Linked DNA regions of Allochromatium vinosum DSM 180. The protein of the gene in region 2 interacts with the protein of the main gene of each other region in a pairwise test. Links are inferred from orthologs where the notes say so. Each region holds a gene or a part of one and is shown on either strand. Other genes may lie near its edges.

Region 1 (10,796 bases), 1.0 Mb from region 2 along the record:
GTGTAGAGAAAGAGGATCGAGAGCCATTTGTCCAAGCGGGTATACGGTTCATTCATGCGTTTCGGCTCCTGGGCGCGATGATGGAAGTGGGCGTCTCGCCGTCGACCTTAGGCTCGAACGCCATGAACACAACTCTGAACGTTGAAATCCGAGATGAGGCTATCATGCCGAGACAGATGATCCAGACCGACCCTGTCGGTTACCGGACGTGCGACGAGATCCGGATCGTTGAGGAACTGGTCGAGGTCGCGGGACGCCAGGTGCTGGAACTGGGCTGCGGCGCGGCCTGGATGACCCGGCTGCTCGCCACGCACCTGGGCGCACGCCGGGTGACGGCGACCGAGGTCGATCGTATCCAGCATGCGAAGAATCTGGCCGTTCAGGATCTGCCCACTGTCGAGTTCCGGTTCGGCGGTGCCGAGTCGATCGACGATGCAGACGCGACCTATGACGGCGTCTTTCTGTTCAAGTCGCTTCATCATGTGCCGGTCGAGTTCATGGACCGCGCACTCGCCGAGATCCGGCGCGTACTGGCGCCGGGCGGTTACGTCTATGTCTCGGAACCCGTCTACTGGGGGGCGTTCAACGCGGTCATGCGACTGATCCATGACGAGCGCCTCGTGCGCACGGCGGCCTATGCCGCCATCGAGCGCGCGGTCGACTCGGGGCGCTTCGCCTGGGAGCGTCAGGTGTTCTACCAGTCGGAAGGCGTCTATCCGAACTGGGACGCCTTCGCCGAGCGCTTCATCCAGGTCACGCATACCGAGCGTGACCTCGACGCGGCGCGGCTCGCTGAGATCCGCGCCGCCTTCGAGCGTCATTTGACTCCCGAGGGTGCGCGTTTCCTCAAGCCGCATCGGGTCGATCTGCTGCGCGCCGTGGTCTGAGCGTTCAGACTTGGGACGCCAGCAGCACCCGCTTGGCCTCGTTGACCTTGGCGGCCAGATAGTCCGAACCGCCGCGATCCGGATGCAGGCGCTGGATCAGGCGTCGATGGGCGGCCTGGATCGCATCGGCGCCGGCATCGGGCGCGAGACCCAGGATGGCGCGTGCCTCGTTCTCGTCCAGGCCGGGTCGGTCGGTTGGCGGTGGCGGTGGCGGTGCGCGTTCGGTGTCCGGGCGCGGCGGCGGTTCCTGGAAACGCTGACCGCGCTCGTGGGTCAGATAGGCTTCCAGCGCCTCGGCCGACTCGGCGTCGGTGCGATAACAGAGATCGAGCAGACCGAGCAGCTCGCCGGTCTCGGTCGCGTCGAGCGTGCGTCCGGTGAGCGGCCCGGCGAGGATCTCGCCATCCATGCGTCCCGAGAGATGGTCAATGGTCAGCAGGATGTAGTGCGTGGCCACGCGCGACTGATGCGGCCCCTGATAGCCGTTGGACGAACGGAATTCACGCACCCACATCGCCGTCGCCCCGGCCACTGCGACCGGCATCAGCAGAAAGTTGAGTACCGGCACCATCGCCATCCCGGCCGCCGCCGCGCCAAAGCCGAAGCTCAGCGTACGCCGTTCGCGCAGTCGGCGCCGGATCTCGGCGAAGCGCAGACCGTGATTGCCCATCGGATAGTCGCTGTATTCGACCGCCAGCATCCAGGCCGTATAGAGAAACCAGAGCACCGGCCCGACCAGCGGCACGAACAGCAGCAACAGAAAGGGAATCGCCCACAGCAGGGCATAGGCGAGCTTGCGCAGTTCGTCGAGCAGGGTCGGCCCCAGTTCGGCCAAGAGCCGGGCGTAATCGCCCTCCTGCTCGATGGGGCGGCCGGTCAGCAGCAGCTCGACCTTCTCGGCCAGCAGTCCATTGAAGGGCGCGGCGATCAGGTTGGCGAGCAGACCGAAGGTGTAGAAGACGAAGACGAACAGCAGCAGGACGAACAGCGGCCAGATGAGCCATTCGAGCCAACCCAGCCAGGTCGGCAGTCTGGATTCCATGAGCTGCATCAGTCCCTCGAACTGGCTGATGCCGGCATAGATGGCCGCCGAGAAGATCAGCAGATTCAGCAGTAAGGGAATGGCCACGAAACGCTTGATTCCGGGGCGGGTGATGAGCCTCAGGCCCTGTAATAGATAACCGGCCCCGGAGATGGGATGGCTGAACATAGGAGCGGGAGCGAGCAGGATTGGAATGGGTTGGGGATTTGAACCACAAAGACGCGAAGAGCGCAAAGAGATTCGGCGATTCTAGGCGATCGAAATCCTGAGCGCATTGGAAGGCGACGTCTTCGCGTGCTCCAAACAGGTGCGTAGCCGCTCGGGCGCCTCCAGCAGCGGATTGTGACCCACGTCCTCCAGGACATGCAGCCGGGTCGCCGGACGATGCGCCAAGACTTCGTGCGCGATCGCCTGGAAGCGCGTGTCCTCGCCGCCGATGATCCAGTCGAGCCGACCCTGGTAGCGCGCGAGCGCCTCCCAGGTGCTGGGCATCTCGCCCAGTCCAAGCCGTTCGAGCGCCCTGGCCAGTCCCTCCGGACGCTGACTCAGACGCTGCGCGCGCTGACGTGCCAGGATCTCGGGTGCGAGCCGTGCCTGGGTTCTGAACAGGGGCTGATGCTCCCAGGCCGCGACGAAGGCGTCGATTCCCTGATCGCGCAGCAGGTCGATCCAGACCTGATCGGCCAGCCGGCGCTGTTCGCGCAAAGCCGGGTCGAGCAGTCCGGGATGGGCCGAGATGATCGCGGCGGAACGAAAACGCTCGGGCGCGAGCTGGATGAGGCTGAGCGCGATCCGACCGCCGAGCGAATAGCCGATGATCCGGTCGATGCTCGCCGGCAGCGTGTCGAGCAACGCGCGGATCTCATCGAGATAATCGCCCGTCGGATCCGGGCTGGTCAGATGCCCCGGCAGGTCGAGCGCCAGCCGCTCCGGATCCTCGGGAAAGACGCTCGACCAGTCGGCCCCGCTGCCCGTGAAACCGTGCAGCAGCAGACAGCGGGGTTCGACCGGACTCAGAGCGCGCTCTCCGCCAAACGGGACTCAGCGGCCTTGTCGCGCTCGATCAGGGCATAGGCCGAATGGTTGTGGATCGACTCGAAGTTCTCGGCCTCGACCGTGTAGGCGAGGATGCGCGGGTCGTCATTGAGCCGCTTGGCCACGTCGCGCACCAGATCCTCGACGAACTTGGGATTGGTGTAGGCGCGCTCGGTGACGAACTTCTCGTCCGGGCGCTTGAGCAGGCCATAGAGTTCGGACGACGCTTCACGCTCGACCAGCTCGATCAGTTCCTCCAGCCACATGAAGCGCTCCATGCGCACCTGGACCGTGACGTGCGAGCGCTGATTGTGCGCACCGAAGGCCGAGATCTCCTTGGAGCAGGGACAGAGGCTGGTGACGGGCACCATGACCTTGAGTTCCAGGCGCGGCTGTCCGTTGCGGATCTCGCCGATGAAGGTGACTTCGTAGTCGAGCAGGCTCTCGACCCCGGAGACCGGCGCCTTCTTGTTGATGAAGAAGGGGAAGCGCATCTCGATGTGGCCGGCCTCGGATTCCAGACGCTCGGACATCTCGCTGAGCATGGTCTTGAAGGACGAGACGCTGATCTCGCGCTCGTGGCGGTTGAGGATCTCCACGAAGCGCGACATGTGCGTGCCCTTGAAGTCGTGCGGGAGATAGACGTACATGTTGAAATTCGCCACCGTGTGCTGCTCGGTGCCGCTGCGGTCGAGTACCCGCACTGGATGACGGATGTCCTTGATGCCGACCTTGTCGATGGCGATGCGGCGGGTGTCGGCGCTCCCCTGGACGTCGGCGATCTCGCAGGTGGCGTTGGTCGAGCAGGGGGATGGGGTCGATGGCTCCATGGGAATAGTGTCGTCGTCGGAATGGATGGCTGGAAGATGGGGGCGGCTGGCGGCTCGGCCAAGTCGGATGGGGCGACCGGGCCGAGTGCTGGGGTTAGTGTGGTTCGAGGGGCGGCGGTTCAATGTCGCCGTGCGTCCCCTCTCCCGCGTATTCGGTCAGTTCTTGCGTCCCAGGAGGGCGTTGGCGATCCAGACCAGCGGCTGGGCGCGCTCGCCGAAGATCGACACGGATTCGATGGCCTCGTTGATGAGCTGATTGGCCATGGCCTTGGCCTCAGCCAGACCGACCAGCGCCGGATAGGTGGCCTTGTTGAGTTCCTGGTCGCGTCCGGCGGTCTTGCCGATCTGAGCGGTGTCGCCCTCGACATCCAGCACGTCGTCCTGGATCTGGAACGCCAGACCCAGACACTTGGCGTAATGGTCGAGCCGCTCGGCCTTGTCCGCGTCGAGTCCGCCATGGGCCAGCACGCCCATCTGCACCGAGACGCGAATCAGGGCGCCGGTCTTGTGGATGTGGATGTTCTCCAGCTGCACCAGATCGAGCGGCGTGCCCTCGGCCTCCAGATCCATCGCCTGACCGCCGACCATGCCGCGCGCCCCACTGGCGCGGGCGAGTGCCGACACCATGGCCACGCGCGACTCGGCGCTCAGCCCCGGCGCTTCGGCCAGCGCCTGGAAGGCCAGCGTCTGGAGCGCATCGCCGGCCAGGATCGCCGTGGCCTCGTCGAAGGCGCGATGGCAGGTCGGACGCCCGCGACGCAGGTCGTCGTCGTCCATCGCCGGCAGATCGTCGTGGATCAGCGAATAGGCGTGGATCATCTCGACGGCGCAGGCCGGGTGGTCGAGCAGGGCGGCGTCGAGTCCGAGCGCCTCGCCGGCGGCATAGGCCAGCAGCGGACGGATACGCTTGCCCCCGGCCAGCACCGTGTAGCGCATGGCCTCGTGCAGTCGCGACGGCTGCACGCTCACGGGCGGCAGGATCTGGTCGAGCGCAGTCTCAACACGCGCAGCACAGCGCGCGCGGAAGTCATCCAGGGTGTGATCAGTCATGGGCGTCGAATGGCTCTGGCTCGGCGTCCGGCCGGGCGTCGGTGAGGATCCGCACCCGCTGCTCGGCCGTTTCCAGCGCCTGCTGACAGGCGCGGGTCAGGCCGATGCCGCGTTCGAAGGCCGCGAGCGAGTCTTCGAGCGTCATCTCGCCCTGTTCCAGGGCGTCGACGACGGCTTCCAGTTCGGTCAGGGATTGCTCGAACGCGGGTGGGGGCGGGGTCTTGGGTTGTTTCATCTGGGTTTGAATCCGGGTTTGCAGGTACGGTACCGTAGCTCGGTTGAGCGGTCAAACCAGCGCGACCGCTCCGGCGACTCTCAGATTCAACCCTTTCAGCCTTCAGGAAGATCCGCCCGTCCATGACCGGCCATTACGACGCCTCAGCCATCGAAGTCCTCCAGGGCCTCGATCCGGTGCGCAAGCGCCCCGGAATGTACACCGACACCACTCGTCCCAACCATCTGGCCCAGGAGGTCATCGACAACAGTGTCGACGAAGCCCTCGCCGGTCATGCCAAGCGCATTTCAGTCACGCTCCATGCCGACGGCTCGCTGGAGGTCGAGGACGACGGGCGCGGGATGCCGGTCGACATCCATCCGCAGGAGGGACGGCCTGGAGTCGAGGTCATCCTCACCAAGCTCCACGCGGGCGGCAAGTTCAACTCGGACAACTACCGCTTCTCGGGCGGTCTGCACGGCGTGGGCGTGTCCGTGGTCAATGCGCTCTCGCGGCATCTGGAGGTCTGGGTCAAGCGCGGCGGCCAGGAATACAACATGGCCTTCAAGGACGGCAACAAGGTCAGCGATCTGGACGTGGTCGGTACGGTCAAGCGCAACGACAGAGGGACGCGACTGCGCTTCTGGCCCGATCCCGGCTATTTCGACTCACCCAAGTTCGCCGTGCGTCCGCTGACCCATCTGCTCCAGGCCAAGGCCGTGCTCTGTCCGGGGCTGGAGGTGCGCTTTCGCGATGAGACCAGCGGCGAGGAGCAGGTCTGGTGCTATCAGGACGGGCTTCAGGACTATCTGCTCCAGTCGTTGAGCGGCGTCGAGACGTTGCCGTCCGAACCCTTCGTCGGCGACATGGAAGGGCGCACCGAGGCGGCGAGCTGGGCGCTGGTCTGGCTGCCGGAGCCGATTCGAGCGGGTGGCGGCGAGCCGATCGCCGAGAGCTATGTCAACCTCATCCCGACCGTTCAGGGCGGCACCCACGTCAATGGTCTGCGCACCGGGCTGACCGAGGCGGTGCGCGAGTTCTGCGAGTTCCGCAATCTGCTGCCGCGCGGCGTCAAGCTGGCGCCGGAAGATGTCTGGAACCGCGTCAGTTACATCCTGTCGGTCAAGCTGCTCGATCCGCAGTTCTCGGGCCAGACCAAGGAACGGCTGTCCTCGCGCGAGTGCGCGGCCTTCGTCTCGGGCGTGGTCAAGGATTCGTTCAGCCTCTGGCTCAATCAGCATGTGGCCGAGGGCGAGCGCATCGCCGAGCTGGCGATCGGCGCGGCTCAGGCGCGATTGCGTGCCGGGCGGACGGTCACGCGCAAGAAGATCACCCAGGGTCCGGCGCTACCCGGCAAGCTCGCCGACTGCACCGCGACCGATCCCGAGCGCGGCGAGCTGTTCCTGGTCGAGGGCGACTCGGCCGGCGGCTCGGCCAAGCAGGCGCGCGACCGCGAGTTCCAGGCCATCCTGCCGTTGCGCGGCAAGATCCTCAACACCTGGGAGGTCGCGCCGGAGGAGGTGCTGGCCTCGCAGGAAGTGCATGACATCGCCGTGGCCATCGGCGTCGATCCGGGCAGCGATGATTTGAGCCGGCTGCGCTTCGGCAAGATCTGCATCCTGGCCGACGCCGACTCGGACGGTGCCCATATCGCCACTCTGCTGTGCGCGCTCTTCCTCAAGCACTTCCGGCGTCTGGTGGCCGAGGGGCATGTCTATGTCGCCATGCCGCCGCTCTATCGCATCGACGTCGGCAAGCAGGTCTATTACGCGCTCGACGACGACGAAAAGAAGGGTATCCTCGACCGCATCGCCGCCGAGAAGATCAAGGGCAAGGTCAATGTGCAGCGCTTCAAGGGCTTAGGCGAGATGAACCCGGCGCAACTGCGCGAGACCACCATCCATCCCGACACGCGCCGCCTGGTGCAGCTCACCATCGACGACGACCGTGAGACCGACGAACTGCTAGACCGCCTGCTGGCCAAGAAGCGCGCGGCGGACCGGCGGGCCTGGTTGCAGGAGAAGGGGGATCTGGCCGAGGTGTCCTGATCGGGGCAATCTGGTGGATCTGCGCCGGTGTCGTGTGTCAGGGGATTGTTCGCGATACGGGATTCCCGTACCATGCGGCCCATGCAAACCGTCATCGAAACTCCGACCTTTCAGAAACAGGCCGACGCCATCTGGTCGGAAGACGAGCGGCTCGATTTCGTGACCTGGATCGCCCGGAACCCACTGGCCGGCGACGTGATCCCAGGCGCCGATGGCGCGCGGAAAGTGCGCTGGGTGGCTCAAGCGAAAGGTAAGCGCGGCGGCGTGCGCGTGATCTACTTCAACTTCATGGCGCAAGGCGTGGTCTGTTTGGTCGCGATCTATGCGAAGTCGGATCAGTCCAGCATCCAACCCAACGACATATTGAGGGCCGCCCGATGAACATCGACCAGATCGCCGACGCCATCGAACAGGACGCGGGTGAAGCCTTGCCGGGTCTGCGCGAGAGCCTCGCCGAGATGCGCGACGGCCTCGTCGCGCGCACCACGACCCCGGAGCAGATGCTCGTCAGATCCGCGCGTCAGGCGCTGGGGCTTTCGCAGCCTCAGTTCGCCGACCTGATTCAGACGCCCGTGGCAACTTTGCGTGACTGGGAGCAGGGTCGATTCACGCCGCCGGGCGCGGTGCTGTGTCTTCTGAAGATCGTCGCCAAGCATCCCGAGGTATTGACTGAACTGGCGGCCTGAGCGCCTTCGTAGGGACTTCAAGCCGGCAAGTCGCCGTCTGGTGAGGCGGAAATGCCCATCAACGACACTCGCGCAGATCACGCGGTCTCAGTCCGGCGACGAGCAAGAGTGTTACATAAACCAATCCGCCCGCCAGAATCCAGCCCGTCAGCTCCAGGATCCGCGTCCAGGCGTCCGCAAGCATCCAGTCGGCACGCTCTCCAAGACCCCAGTGCAGCACAAGCCCCATCGCCAAACTGGCCGGCAACGTCTGAGCGAGCAGTCGCGTCCAGCCGGGGGGGGGGCGATAGATGCCCGATCGCCTCAGTCCGCGCAGCAGCAGGACGGCGTTGAGCGCGGCCGTGAACGCTGTTGCGAGCGCCAGGCCGGCATGTCCCAGCGGCACCATGAGTAGCAGATGCAGCACCAGCCCGACACCGAGCGCGATCAGCGCCAGCCGAACCGGCGTGCGTACGTCCTGCCGGGCGTAATAGCCGGGTACCAGCACCTTGATCGCCAGAAAGGCCGGGATCCCGAGCGCATAGGCCATGAGCGAGTACGCCGCCTGGGTGACGTCGTCGGCGCCGAACTCGGACGACAGAAAGAGTGTGGCCATCACCGGCTCGGCCAGCACCAGCAGTCCGACCGCCGCCGGCAGACCGAGCAGCAGTGCCAGCCGCAAGGCCCAGTCGAGCGTATCTGAGAAGCGCTCGGAATCCTGCGCGGCCTGACGTTGCGACAGACGCGGCAGGATCACCGTGCCCAGCGCCACGCCCAGCAGGCCGAGCGGCAGTTCCATGAGCCGATCCGAGTAATAGAGCCAGGAGATGCTGCCGGTCACGAGCACCGAGGCCAGCAGGGTGTCGAGCAGCAGGCTGATCTGGCCCACGGACACGCCCAGCACCGCCGGCCCCAGACGCCTGAAAACAGCGATCACGCCCGGATCGCGCGGTTTGAAGCGCGGTCGCGGCAACAGCCCGAGCCGTGCCAGAAAGGGCAGTTGAAACGCCAGTTGCACCAGCCCGGCGACGAGCACGCCCCAGGCCAGCGCCAGGATCGGCGTCTCCAGCAACGGTGCCAGCCACAACGCACAGCCGATCAGGACGATGTTGAGCAGCGCCGGAGTGAAAGCCGGCACCCCGAAACGTTCATAGGTGTTGAGCAGGGCGCCGGCCAGCGCCGTGAGCGTGATGAAGAACAGATAGGGCAGGGTGAGCCGCAGCAGCATCGTGGCCAGCGCGAGTTGATCGGCGTCCGCGCCGAAGCCGGGCGCGAAGACCAGGATCAGCAGCGGTGCGGCCAGAATGCCGAGTCCGGTGATCAGGAGTAGCGCAGCAGCCAGTGTGCCTGTCAGGTCATCGACGAAGGACTTGAGCGCCGGCAGCCCCTGTCGCTCGCGATAGTCGTTGAGTACCGGCACCAGCGCCATCGAGAAGGCGCCCTCGGCGAACAGCCGGCGCGCGAAATTGGGGATCTTGAAGGCGACGAAGAAGGCATCGGTCGCCGCATCGGCGCCGAACACGCGCGCGATGGTCAGATCCCGCACGAATCCCAGAATACGCGACAACAGCGTTCCGCCGCCCACCTTGGCGAACGAGGCAACCAGCGAGGCCATGGATCGGAGGCGGCTCCAGACAGGAAAAGGCGCTGATTATAATTGACAATCGTGCTCCGATCCGAAATACTGCGTCGTCTAAAACCGCGTTCGGTGTGGCCCAAGCTGCTGGCCGACCCTCCACGCGGTTTCATCGTTTTTACCTCGACCGCGTCAGACATCGAATTCTCGGGAGACTCAGTTGGCTAATTCACCTCAAGCGCGCAAGCGCGCCCGTCAGGCGGAAGACCGTCGTCAGCGTAACATGGCTCAGCGCAGCACCCTGCGCACCTTCATCAAGAAGGTGATCAAGGCGATCCGCGCCGAAGACAAGGAAGCGGCCGTGCAGGCGTTCAAAGACGCCGTGCCGCGTATCGACCGCGCCGCGCGCAAGGGCCTGATCCACGCCAACAAGGCGGCGCGTCACAAGAGCCGTCTGAACGCCCACATCAAGGCCATGGCCTGATCGCGAAGACGCTCGTACTGAAGACACGAAAAACCGGCCTTGAGCCGGTTTTTTGTTGCCTGCAAATCGTGCTCAGGCCGTCTTTCGCGGACGATAAGCCAGGGCGAGCAGCAATGCACCCGCGAGCATCATCGGCAGCGACAGGATCTGCCCCATGGTCAGCCAGTCGAAGGCCAGATAGCCGATGTGGGCATCGGGTTCGCGCACGAATTCGACCAGGAAGCGGAAACCGCCGTAGCCCAGCAGGAACAGCCCCGAGACCGCCATCATCGGACGCGGACGGCTGGAGAAGATCCAGAGCACGGCGAACAGTACCAGTCCTTCGAGTGCAGCCTCGTAGAGCTGAGAGGCGTGCACGGCCGGACTCAGCAGGGCGTCGGCCGGCTGGTCGAGACACTGACGCGGAAAGCGCTCGCAGGAAAGTTGAAAACCCCAGGGCCACTCGGTGCGATGCCCCCAGAGTTCGCCATTGATGAAGTTGCCGATGCGCCCGGCCAGCAGTCCGGTCGGCACCAGGGGTGCGAGGAAGTCGCCGACCTGGAAGAAGTGCAGCCGATGACGGCGCGCAAACAGCCAGATCGCGACCATCACACCGATCAGCCCGCCATGGAAGGACATGCCGCCTTCCCAGACCTTGAGCAGATTCAGCGGATTGGTCAGGATCTGATCGAATCCGTAGAACAGCATGTAGCCGAGCCGTCCGCCGACGATGACGCCGAGGACGCCGTAGAAGATGAGGTCGTCGACCATCTCGGTCGTCCAGCCGGACTCGGGGCGGCGCGCGCGCCAGCGCCCGAGCCACCAGGCCAGCGCGAAGCCGATCAGATACATGAGGCCATACCAATGGACCTTGAGCGGGCCAAGGGCGAGGGCGACGGGGTCGATGTCGGGATAGGTCAGCATATGGTCGCGGATGGTATCACGGTGTCGTGGTGGTGAAGGAGTGGGCCAGGGCGGCGAAATCG
Region 2 (10,745 bases):
TTGAGTCCGGCCTGCCAGTTCAGTGCACCGAGTCGGCCGGCGAGCTTGGCATAGGGGCTGTGGATGTGCGTCGTCCCGGTGGTCGCCAGCACGCCGTAGCCGCGATAACTGAGTCCGGTGCGGGTGATGGCGTAATTCTCAGAGGTAATCTCCATATCCGTGTGCTCATAGTGATACCCGAGCAGAGCGGAGATCCCCTGGAATTCGGTGCCGGCCTCGGCGATCAGACCCCAGCGCTCGATGTCGCGGTTGCGCTCCTGAACCCGTCCGCCGCTCGCCGTGGTGCCCTGGAGGATCTTGGCGTCCTCGTTGGCGTAGTAGGGCTTGAGGGTGAAGCGGGTGTCCGAACTGGGCCGGTAGGTCAGGACCGAGAGCAGATCGGTATTGAGGTAGGCGCCGCGGTTGTAGTCGTAGTAATGGATGTCATCGGCCGCGTTCCCGGTGCGCCGGGCGTTGAAGTCGAGATCCAGATCCAGATCCGCCCCCGCCCCGGCGACCTGCGCATAGGTCAGCGCCCGGTAGAGGTGCTGTTCCTGGTCGTTGTGATTGAGCCAGAGCTTGAGTTCGAGATCCTCGCTCACCGGCTGGACGAGCGCCAGATTGGCATTGATCCGTGGCCCCAGATCCCCCGGGCCGCGCCACTTGTCCGCCTCCGAATAGGAGGCCGCGCCGGCGATCCGGGTGCCGCTCGCGTTCAACCGTCCGGATTCCAGCCGCGCGTGGGTGCGCGTGAAGTCATTCCCACCCAGCCGCTGACTCAGCGCGGCGCCGGCTTCCTCGCCGGGCCATTTGGGATGCAGGACGATGGCCCCGCCGCGCGTGCCGACGCCGGTGCCGATGTCGGCCGGGGCCGCGCCCTTGTAGACGGAGATCGACTCCATGTTCTCCAGGTCATAGAGAGAATCCCGCGGACCGATGGGGTTGCCGCCGTAGTTCGGCACCCCTTCCACGGTGAGGGTGCCCAGCGAACTGCGCACTCCGCGCAGACGCACGCTCGATTGCTCCACCCCCAGTCCGCGGCTGTCCGGTTGCTCGGCGCTCACGCCCGGCAGCAGATCGATCGCCCCCCAGACCTGCATCGCGGCCTTGGCGCCCTGGATCTCGATCCCCCTGGTCGTCAGGGCGGCACCGGTGTACACGGTTTCTTCAGCCTGCTTGGTCGGTGTCAGGATCCGCTCGGCGCCGACCTCGATGGTCTCGAGCGTGATCGTTTCCTGCGCGTACGCCCCAGACCAGGCCAGACACTGAATGACGAGCGCGGCCTGAACGGGTGACGAGCGTCGTGAGTACATGGAGAGGTTCCTTGACGATGGGGAATGCCGGCCTGATACAGCCACGGCTGGGTGCCAATATGGGCTGTATGATAATTTTTATTAGCGTAATACGCTACCACCGGCCTCCGCCTCTTCATCTCCAGTCAGACGGACAGTCTGCGTTATCCTTGTAAGACGAAATTTCGGGGGAATCTCATCACTGGATGTCACCCCCATCCCATCCACCGCCAACCATGCGGAGTACTCATGCCCACACTCGGAACCGCTCTGACCCCCTCGGCCACCAAGGTGCTGCTCTGCGGGGCCGGCGAACTCGGCAAGGAGGTCGTGATCGAACTCAAGCGCCTCGGCGTCGAGGTCATCGCCTGCGACCGCTATGCGAATGCACCGGCGATGCAGGTGGCCGATCGCGCCCACTGTTTTTCCATGCTCGACGGGGCGGAGCTGCGGCGGGTGATCGAGCAGGAGCGTCCCGACCTCATCGTCCCCGAGATCGAGGCGATCGCCACCGAGACGCTGCTGGAGCTGGAGGCCGAGGGATTCCGGGTCGTGCCCACCGCCCGCGCCGTCCAGCTGACCATGAACCGCGAGGGCATCCGCCGTCTGGTGGCCGAGGAGCTGGGACTGCCGACCTCGAACTACCGGTTTGCCGACACCCACGCCGAGTTCGAGCAGGCGGTCGCCGAAATCGGTCTGCCGTGCGTGGTCAAACCGATCATGAGTTCCTCGGGCAAGGGCCAGAGCCTGGTGCGCCACGCCGACGACCTGCAAGCGGCCTGGGACTATGCCCAGGTCGGCGGTCGCGCCGGCGGTGGCCGGGTGATCGTCGAGGGCTTCATCGACTTCGACTACGAAATCACGCTGCTGACGGTGCGCCATCGCGACGGCACCGCATTCTGCGAGCCGATCGGCCATCGTCAGGAGGAGGGCGACTATCGCGAATCCTGGCAGCCGCAACCGATGACGCCGCGCGCCCTGGAGCGTGCCCAGGCCATCGCCGCCCAGGTGACGGAGGCGCTGGGCGGGCCGGGGATCTTCGGCGTCGAACTCTTCGTGCGCGGCGATGAGGTGATCTTCAGCGAGGTCTCGCCCCGTCCCCATGATACGGGGCTGGTGACACTGATCTCACAGGATCTCTCGGAGTTTGCCCTGCACGCCCGCGCGATTCTGGGGCTGCCGATCCCGGCCATCCGTCAGTTGGGGCCGGCGGCCTCGGCGGTCATTCTGGCCGAAGGCGTATCTACACAGCCGCGCTTCGGCAATCTGGCCGCCGCCCTGGCCGAACCCGGAACCGATCTGCGGCTGTTCGGCAAGCCCGAGGTGCAGGGGCGGCGCCGACTGGGGGTGGTCCTGGCGCGCGGTCAGAACGTGGAGGAGGCCACTGCGCGGGCCGTGCAGGCGGCGGCTCAGGTGCAGGTGATACTGGAATAGAGCGTCATGTCGTGACCGTGCCCAGCCGGCGGGCCAGTACGGAATGCGACCACCGATAACGGTTCCAACAGACTCCAGCATGAGGTGATCTCCGTGAACGACCAAGACAATGCGTTCGATATCGACCTGGCGAGTGGTATTGCCGCCTTCGAGTGCAAGCAGTTTTCACGCGCGGTGGGATTGCTTGCGCCTTTGGCCGAGCAAGGACAGGTCGAGGCCCAGTACCGCATGGCCATCATGGCCCAGAATGGTCTCGGGATGCTGCCCAATCCGCTCATGGCCTACAGCTACATGAAGAGCGCGGCCAAGGCCGGACTCGGGCTGGCTCAGCATGGTCTGGCCTTCATGTACATGGAGGGCGAATGCACCGACAAGAATCCCGCCAAAGCCGTCGAGTGGTTCAAGAGGGCGGCCGACCAGGGGCTCGTTGGCTCCCTGACCACGCTGGCGATGATGTACGAACAAGGGCACGGTGTAGCGCAGGATCTGGACGAGGCGAGGCGACTCTACAGGCTGGCCGGATTCGACGAACGCTGACGGACAGCGTGCCCCGCTCCACGGACACTGGATCAGGATCTCCCATTTGCGGCCCGACTTGGTTATAATCCGCCTCTGCGTTGCCGGGGTGGCGAAATTGGTAGACGCATCAGACTCAAAATCTGACGGTGGTGACACCGTGCCGGTTCGAGTCCGGCCCTCGGTACCAGCTCAAATGACTTAGACATCGGAGTTTAAGTCACGGCAAGGCGGCTCATGCCGCCTGAGCCGCTCTCGGATCGCCGCGATCGCATTCAGCGATCTCTTTGCAGGATTCCGCACTTCAGCTATATTGCTGCTTAGCAGCATTCATCGCGAGCTGAACCATCGCTCTCGATCGCGGTTCACTCGCCAACGCCATTGCGGCCAGCGGCCGGCCGTTCCAGAGGCTAATCCATGCTTCGTAAGATCCTGATCGCCAATCGTGGCGAGATTGCCGTGCGCGTCATCCGAGCCTGTGCCGAGATGGGCATTCGCTCGGTGGCCATCTATTCCGAGGCCGACCGTCACTCGCTCCATGTCAAGAAGGCCGACGAGGCCTACAGTCTGGGCAGCGATCCGCTCGCCGGTTATCTCAACGTCCACAATATCGTCAACCTCGCCGTCATGACCGGCTGTGATGCCGTGCATCCAGGCTATGGTTTCCTGTCGGAGAATCCCGAGCTGGCGCTGACCTGCGCACGGCGCGGCATCACCTTCATCGGACCGAATGCCGAGGTCATCGCCCGCATGGGCGACAAGACCGCCGCGCGCCAGGCGATGCAGAAAGCGGGCGTTCCGGTCACTCCCGGCAGCCCCGGCAATCTGAACAGTCTGGATGAGGCGCTCGCCTGCGCCGCGGAGATCGGCTATCCGGTCATGCTCAAGGCGACCTCGGGCGGCGGCGGGCGCGGTATCCGTCGCTGTGACGACCCGGCCGCCCTGCGCCACAACTACGAGCGCGTCATCTCGGAGGCGACCAAGGCGTTCGGGCGCGCCGAGGTGTTCCTCGAAAAGTGCGTGGTCAATCCCAAGCACATCGAGGTCCAGGTGCTGGCCGACCATCACGGCCACTGCATTCATCTGTTCGAGCGCGACTGCTCGATCCAGCGGCGCAATCAGAAGCTGATCGAGATCGCACCCTCGCCGCAGCTCGACGATGCCCAGCGCCAGTACGTCGGCGGACTGGCCGTGCTGGCCGCGCGCTCGGTCGGCTATACCAATGCCGGGACCGTGGAGTTCCTGCTCGATTCCGACGGGCGCTTCTACTTCATGGAGATGAACACCCGCATCCAGGTCGAGCACACCATCACCGAGACCATCACGGGCGTGGATCTGGTCGAGGAGCAGATCCGGGTCGCGGCCGGCTTGCCGTTGCGCTATCGCCAGGACCAGATCCAGCGTCGCGGTTTCGCCATTCAGTTCCGCGTCAACGCCGAAGACCCCAAGAACAACTTCCTGCCGAGCTTCGGTCGCATCTCGCGCTATTACGCGCCGGGCGGTCCGGGTGTGCGTACCGATGGGGCCATCTATACCGGCTACCATGTACCGCCCTATTACGACTCGATGCTGGCCAAGCTCATCGTCTGGGCGCTCGAATGGGACGACGTGGTCAGTCGCGGCCATCGGGCGCTGCGCGACATGGGCGTCTATGGCGTCAAGACCACCATTCCGTTCTACCAGGAGATCCTGCGTCACCCCGACTTCCGGGCCGCGAACTTCGATACCGGTTTCCTGGAGTCGCATCCGGAACTCCTGAACTATTCGACCAAGCGCCGCCGCGAGGACATCGCCTCGGCGCTCGCCGCCGCCATCGCCGCTCACGCGGGGCTTTGAGACAACCGACCGGCTTCAAGCGAGCTTCACCATGCCGAAGATCAACATCACCGACGTCATCCTGCGCGATGCGCATCAATCCCTGCTCGCCACGCGCATGCGTACCGAGGACATGCTGCCGATCTGTCCCAAGCTCGACGCCATCGGCTACTGGTCGCTGGAGTGCTGGGGCGGGGCGACCTTCGACGCCTGCGTGCGCTTCCTGAAGGAAGATCCCTGGGAGCGTCTGCGCAAGCTGCGCGAGGCGCTGCCCAACACCCGCTTGCAGATGCTGCTGCGCGGCCAGAACCTGCTCGGCTACCGGCATTATTCAGACGACGTGGTGCGCGCCTTCGTGCGCCGCGCGGCCGACAATGGCATGGACGTGTTCCGCATCTTCGATGCACTCAACGATCTGCGTAACCTCAAGACCGCGATCGAGGCGACCAAGGCCGCCGGCAAGCACGCCCAGGGCACCATCTGCTACACCGTCAGTCCGGTCCACACTGTCGACGGTTTCGTCAAGATGGGACGCGAACTGGCCGCGATGGGCTGCGACTCCATTGCGATCAAGGACATGGCCGGACTGCTGACGCCTTTCGTCACGGCCGAGCTGGTCAAGGCGCTCAAGGACAGTGTGGATCTGCCGCTGCATCTGCATTCGCACGCCACCTCGGGTCTGGCCGACATGTGCCACCTGAAGGCGATCGAGAACGGCTGTGACACCATCGATACCGCCATCTCGTCGATGGCCGGCGGCACCTCGCATCCACCGACCGAGAGTCTGGTCGCGGCCCTGCGCGGCACCGAGTACGACACCGGGCTGGATCTGGAGGCCATCCAGGAAGTCGGGATGTACTTCTACCAGATCCGCAAGAAGTACCATCAGTTCGAGAGCGAGTTCACCGGCGTCGACACCCGCGTCCAGGTCAATCAGGTGCCGGGCGGCATGATCTCGAATCTAGCCAACCAGTTGAAGGAACAGAACGCGCTCGACCGCATGAGCGCCGTGCTGGAAGAGATTCCGCGCGTACGTCAGGATCTCGGCTATCCGCCGCTGGTCACGCCGACCTCGCAGATCGTCGGCACCCAGGCGGTGTTCAACGTGCTGACCGAGAAGCGCTATCAGACCATCACCAACGAGGTGAAGCTCTATCTCCAGGGCCGCTATGGTGCGGCGCCGGCGCCGGTCAATCCGACCCTGCAACAGCAGGCGATCGGCAACGAGGATCTCATTGAGTGCCGCCCGGCGGATCTCTTGAAGCCTGAGTTGGAGCGTTTGACCAAGGAGATCGGGCCGCTGGCGCTGTCCGAAGACGACGTGCTGACCTATGCCATGTTCCCCGAGATCGGACGCGGCTTCCTGGAGCAGCGCGCCGAGGGCACCTTGGTGCCCGAGCCGCTGGAGCCGCCGCCGAGCAACGAGCCGGCCAAGGCCGCGCCGACCGAGTTCAACATCAACGTCCACGGCGAGACCTATCACATCAAGGTCACGGGCGCCGGGCACAAGGGACAGGCCGAGCGTCATTTCTATTTCACCATCGACGACATCCCGGAAGAGGTGGTCGTCGAGACGCTCGACGAGCTGGTGCTCTCGGGCGGCGCCGAGGGTGCGGTGCCGCGGGCAAGCGCGGGCAAGCGTCCCAAGCCGAGTCAGCCGGGTCACGTCACCACCTCCATGCCGGGCAACATCGTCGATGTGCTGGTCAAGGAGGGGGATACGGTAAACGCAGGCCAGCCGGTCATCGTCACCGAGGCGATGAAGATGGAGACCGAGATCCAGGCGCCGATCGCCGGCACCGTCACCGCCGTCTATGTCGTCAAGGGCGACACGGTCAATCCGGATGAGGTGCTGATCGAAATCACGTCCTGATCGGACGTGTGACGGCTGGCTGATGCAACCGAAAGACGGTACGGTGAATGAAGCCTACAAGGGCTTCACCAACCATGAATGCCCGTTCTATCCCTGCCATGCCGGGGTCAAGCGGGCCTTCAACTGTCTGTTCTGTTACTGCCCGCTCATCGCCTATGAGTGTCCCGGACCCTATCGGATCTATACCGACAAGCATGGACTCAGGCGCAAGGATTGCTCGGACTGTCGGCTGCCGCATGAGGGCTATCAGGCATCCTGGTCCTTCATCCAGAAATGGCTGGAACGGCCCAGGATCTGGGGCGGGAGGGAGTTGGACGCGCGCGAGCGCAAGGCCGCGCGCGGCGGCTGAGTCGGGCTACAGATCGCCGTTGGCGCCGGCCGTCATGATCTCGTTCATGGTGTCGCGCACCTTGATCGCCAGCTCCTTGAGGTTCGGCGGCAGGTCGGCCATCTGCATCACCCGGTCCAGATCCAGCGTCACCAGCCAGACTTTGCCGTCCTGATCCTCGATCAGCGTGATGCGGCAGGGCAGATAGGCGGCGAAATCGAGATTCTCGGCCAGCATCCGGGCGGCGATGCGCGCGTCGCAGAACTGGAAGATCTCGACGTGCCTGGTCTCCACGCCCATGGCCTCCAGCTCCTTGTAGAGCGGCTGGCGCGCGACCAGCTTGAAGTTCAGTCCGTTGGCGCGCAGCAGCATGGAGTCGATCGCGTCGTCGATGGAGACGTCCTCGGCCAGCGGCATCTTGACCACGGTGTCGGCGATGTTCATCCCCTCGGCGCGTGGCGCCAGCGTGGCGAACAGCAGGGGTAGGGCGGTGAGTACGGCAAGCCAGTGGATCTTTCGCATGTGACTGTCCTCGTTTCCTCGTTGGTGTTCTCGTTCGTCGACGCGCGGCGCGTACTGGAGACGCCTAGGCGAAGTCGTAGTGTTTTTCGACCGCCTCGATGATCTCCCAGGTGCAGGAGAGTCCGGCCGGGAAGGTGATGAGATCGCCGCGCCCGAACGCTTGCGGCTCGCCGCCCTCGGGTGTCACGCGAAAACGGCCGCGCAGCACATAGCAGGTTTCGGTCTGGTCATAGCGCCAAGAGAAGGTCGAGGGTTCCTTCTTCCAGATCGGCCAGTCATAAACGCCCATCACGTCCAGTTTGGCGGGGGAGGGCTTGTGTTCGCAACGGATCTCCAGGTCGCTCATGGTCTCTTGGGTCGTCTCGTCGGTTGGATCGGATCGTCTGAGATTGGGGTGTCGGCCGCTCTGCCGGCCTTGACAGTGTAATAGTGCGGTTTTCAGACGATTTTTTCCAACGCCGACGCTTGTCCGGTCCGTCGCCTTCGGCGAAGATCGTCTCCCATGACGACAGATCATCCTGCCCCGCATTCGGTTTCACCCCATGAACTCACCCGGCTCGCGGCGCGCGTGGGCGAGTGCCTGCGAGAACGCGGCTGGCGGCTGGCGACGGCCGAGTCCTGCACCGGCGGCTGGGTCGCCAAGACGATCACCGACATCGCCGGCAGCAGCGACTGGTTCGATCGCGGTTTCGTCACCTACAGCAATGCGGCCAAGCAGGAGATGCTCGGCGTCGACGCCGGGCTGATCGGACAGCACGGCGCGGTGAGTGCACCCGTGGTGCGCGCTATGGTCGCGGGCGCGCTGGCGCACAGTCAGGCCGAGATCGCGCTGGCCGTCAGCGGTATCGCCGGGCCGGGCGGCGGCTCGCCCGAAAAGCCGGTCGGAACCGTCTGGTTCGCTTGGGGGCAAGCGGGCGGCGCATCCGTGACGCGCCGCGCGTGCTTCGCCGGCGATCGCGAGGCGGTGCGCGCCCAGGCGGTGCGCACGGCGCTGTTGGGTCTGCTTGAATGGCTCAACGCTCCGCTCCCCCGGAAGACCGATGGCTGACTGACATGGGGTTCTGGCGGTCTGGCCGGACACCCGGTCCCGCGCCGCGCCGGTGGGTCTGAGTTATACTGGCGCCTGCCTCATCGGGGCATGAACGACATCAATACGCGGGCACGCTCAGCGGTGCCCGACCATCGGGTGATGAGCAATGCAAGAAGGAGCCAAGAAACGACTGGCCGGCGCCGTGGTGATGATCACCGTGACGGTGGTCTTCGTGCCCATGCTGTTCGAGGACGAATCGCCCGCACCGCCTTATGTCCAGGGGCCGCTTCCGCCCGAACCCGTATTCCAGGATCCATTGTCGCTCGACGCACCCTATGCGGTGCCCGGAACGCCGCCGATGCCCGCCGAGGCCGGTGGTCTGACCGATGAGGAAGCGCAACTGACACCCCCCGAACCGATGCGGGACTTCGGGCGTATCGATGAAGCCTTTGCAGAGGATGGTCCGGATGTGATCACCTTCGATCCGGTCTCGGAGCCTGCGCCGCCAACCGTCCCACAGCCTCGGACTCCGCCCCCGGCGCCGCCGCCAGCCTCCAGGATGGCGCAGGCGCCGACACCAAAACCGGCTCAGCCCCCGAAGCCGGCCCAGCAGCCAGCCCCCAAGCCGGAGTCGAGGGTGGCACTGCCCGAGCCTCCGAAGTCGCGCGCCGATGGTCTGCCATCCTGGGTGGTCCAGGTCTCCAGTCTCGGTTCGCCGGAAGCGGCCGGCAAACTGGCCGGCAAACTCAAGCAGTCCGGCTTCTCGGCCTTCGTCGAGCAGGCCGTGGTCAATGGCAAGACCTATTATCGGGTACGTGTGGGTCCGGACATCGACCGCACCAATGCCGAGCGCACCGCCGAGATGCTGCGCAAGCAGCAAAAGCTCGACACGCTCATCCAACGCTACCAGTAAGTGACGAACAACCCACAAACCAGATGAACTGGGTCGACTACATCATCATTGGCATCATTGCGCTCTCGGCCCTGGTCGGTTTGGCGCGCGGCTTGATTCGCGAAGTGCTCTCGCTCGGCACCTGGATCGCCGCCCTCGTGATCGCCTGGCTATTCCATCAGGAAGTGGCCGATCTGCTGAGCACGCAACTCTCGCATCCCATGGTGCGCAAGGGCGCCGCCTTTGCCGGACTGGTGCTCTTGACGCTGCTGGCTGGCGCTATCCTCGCGGCCATCCTGACGACCCTGATCGACACGGTCGGCCTGAGCGGACTGGACCGCGTGCTGGGGATGGCCTTCGGCGGTGCGCGCGGCGTGGTGCTGGTGGCCATGGCCGTCTATCTGGCGGCCTTGACGCCCGCGCCGTCCGATCCGGTCTGGAAGGAGTCGACACTGATCATGGACTTCGAGTCGATCGGCCAGTGGCTGCTCAGTCTGACTCCCCCCGAACTCGAAAGCCGGCTGAAGCACATCTGATCGCAACGCGGCACCGCTGACCACAGTCAGCGGCGAGCGCCTCGGCCACCCTCGATCGAGCAGGCGCTTCAGTCGTCGTAGTCGTGACTGTCGTAGACACCCGGATCGCGTGTGATCTCGAGCTTGAACTGCATCGCGAGCGCGGCCAGGGCGGCGAGCGCCATCAGCATCGGCACGATCAGGACCAGGATGACCAGGACGACTACCGCCGCGGTCAGGGGCAGATCGGCCAGGATGCGCCCGCTGGGGCGGCGCACGATCAGCCGCCTGAGATTGCCCTGATTGATCAGATCCTTGGCCTTGCCAAGCCAGTCCGAGCCGTTGAAATCAAGATCGTCGGACTGTTGGCGTCCGCCTCGGTTGCGCATGTGATGAGACCTCGGATGTCGAATCGGTGTTCATGCCGGCCCGGAACTCCACCGTTACCGGTCGGGGTGGGCGCGTGCATCGTGGTGCAGGAGCGGCGCATTCTAAACCGCGTCTTGGTGCCGCGCATCCGCTGCTCAGAATCCATGCAGGGGGCCGGCC

The links.
Region 1: the proteins of purT (region 2) and ispA interact in binary tests that used the Escherichia coli proteins (3 or more experiments, as listed by UniProt). The link is inferred for Allochromatium vinosum DSM 180 from one-to-one orthologs.

Annotation. Positions count from the first base shown.
Region 1 is NC_013851.1:889,165-899,960, forward strand. Bases 2,898-5,839 are described here. They hold ispA ((2E,6E)-farnesyl diphosphate synthase), read right to left. Parts: upstream 4,845-5,839; coding sequence 3,951-4,844; downstream 2,898-3,950. Other genes in these bases: ALVIN_RS03795 (alpha/beta fold hydrolase), read right to left, coding at 2,898-2,946; folE2 (GTP cyclohydrolase FolE2), read right to left, coding at 2,943-3,794; ALVIN_RS03810 (exodeoxyribonuclease VII small subunit), read right to left, coding at 4,837-5,079; parE (DNA topoisomerase IV subunit B), read left to right, coding at 5,202-5,839. Outside these bases: ALVIN_RS03780 (phosphate-starvation-inducible protein PsiE), read right to left, coding at 1-56; ALVIN_RS03785 (class I SAM-dependent methyltransferase), read left to right, coding at 165-887; sulfate transporter CysZ, read right to left, coding at 892-2,097; more of ALVIN_RS03795, read right to left, coding at 2,179-2,897; more of parE, read left to right, coding at 5,840-7,106; ALVIN_RS03820 (hypothetical protein), read left to right, coding at 7,188-7,487; ALVIN_RS03825 (helix-turn-helix domain-containing protein), read left to right, coding at 7,484-7,792; murein biosynthesis integral membrane protein MurJ, read right to left, coding at 7,851-9,386; rpsT (30S ribosomal protein S20), read left to right, coding at 9,568-9,831; lgt (prolipoprotein diacylglyceryl transferase), read right to left, coding at 9,904-10,734; ALVIN_RS03845 (hypothetical protein), read right to left, coding at 10,751-10,796.
Region 2 is NC_013851.1:1,922,754-1,933,498, reverse strand. The notes cover bases 722-3,612. They hold purT (formate-dependent phosphoribosylglycinamide formyltransferase), read left to right. Parts: upstream 722-1,520; coding sequence 1,521-2,705; downstream 2,706-3,612. Other genes in these bases: ALVIN_RS08280 (tetratricopeptide repeat protein), read left to right, coding at 2,799-3,242; ALVIN_RS08290 (TonB-dependent receptor), read right to left, coding at 722-1,292. In the rest of the region: more of ALVIN_RS08290, read right to left, coding at 1-721; ALVIN_RS08270 (acetyl-CoA carboxylase biotin carboxylase subunit), read left to right, coding at 3,639-5,057; oadA (sodium-extruding oxaloacetate decarboxylase subunit alpha), read left to right, coding at 5,089-6,909; ALVIN_RS08260 (cysteine-rich small domain-containing protein), read left to right, coding at 6,932-7,258; ALVIN_RS08255 (DUF302 domain-containing protein), read right to left, coding at 7,265-7,759; ALVIN_RS08250 (cupin domain-containing protein), read right to left, coding at 7,824-8,105; pncC (nicotinamide-nucleotide amidase), read left to right, coding at 8,262-8,807; ALVIN_RS08240 (SPOR domain-containing protein), read left to right, coding at 8,956-9,702; ALVIN_RS08235 (CvpA family protein), read left to right, coding at 9,726-10,217; ALVIN_RS08230 (DUF4342 domain-containing protein), read right to left, coding at 10,286-10,585; ALVIN_RS08225 (serine/threonine protein kinase), read right to left, coding at 10,721-10,745. UniProt on the Escherichia coli protein: Involved in the de novo purine biosynthesis. Catalyzes the transfer of formate to 5-phospho-ribosyl-glycinamide (GAR), producing 5-phospho-ribosyl-N-formylglycinamide (FGAR). Formate is provided by PurU via hydrolysis of 10-formyl-tetrahydrofolate.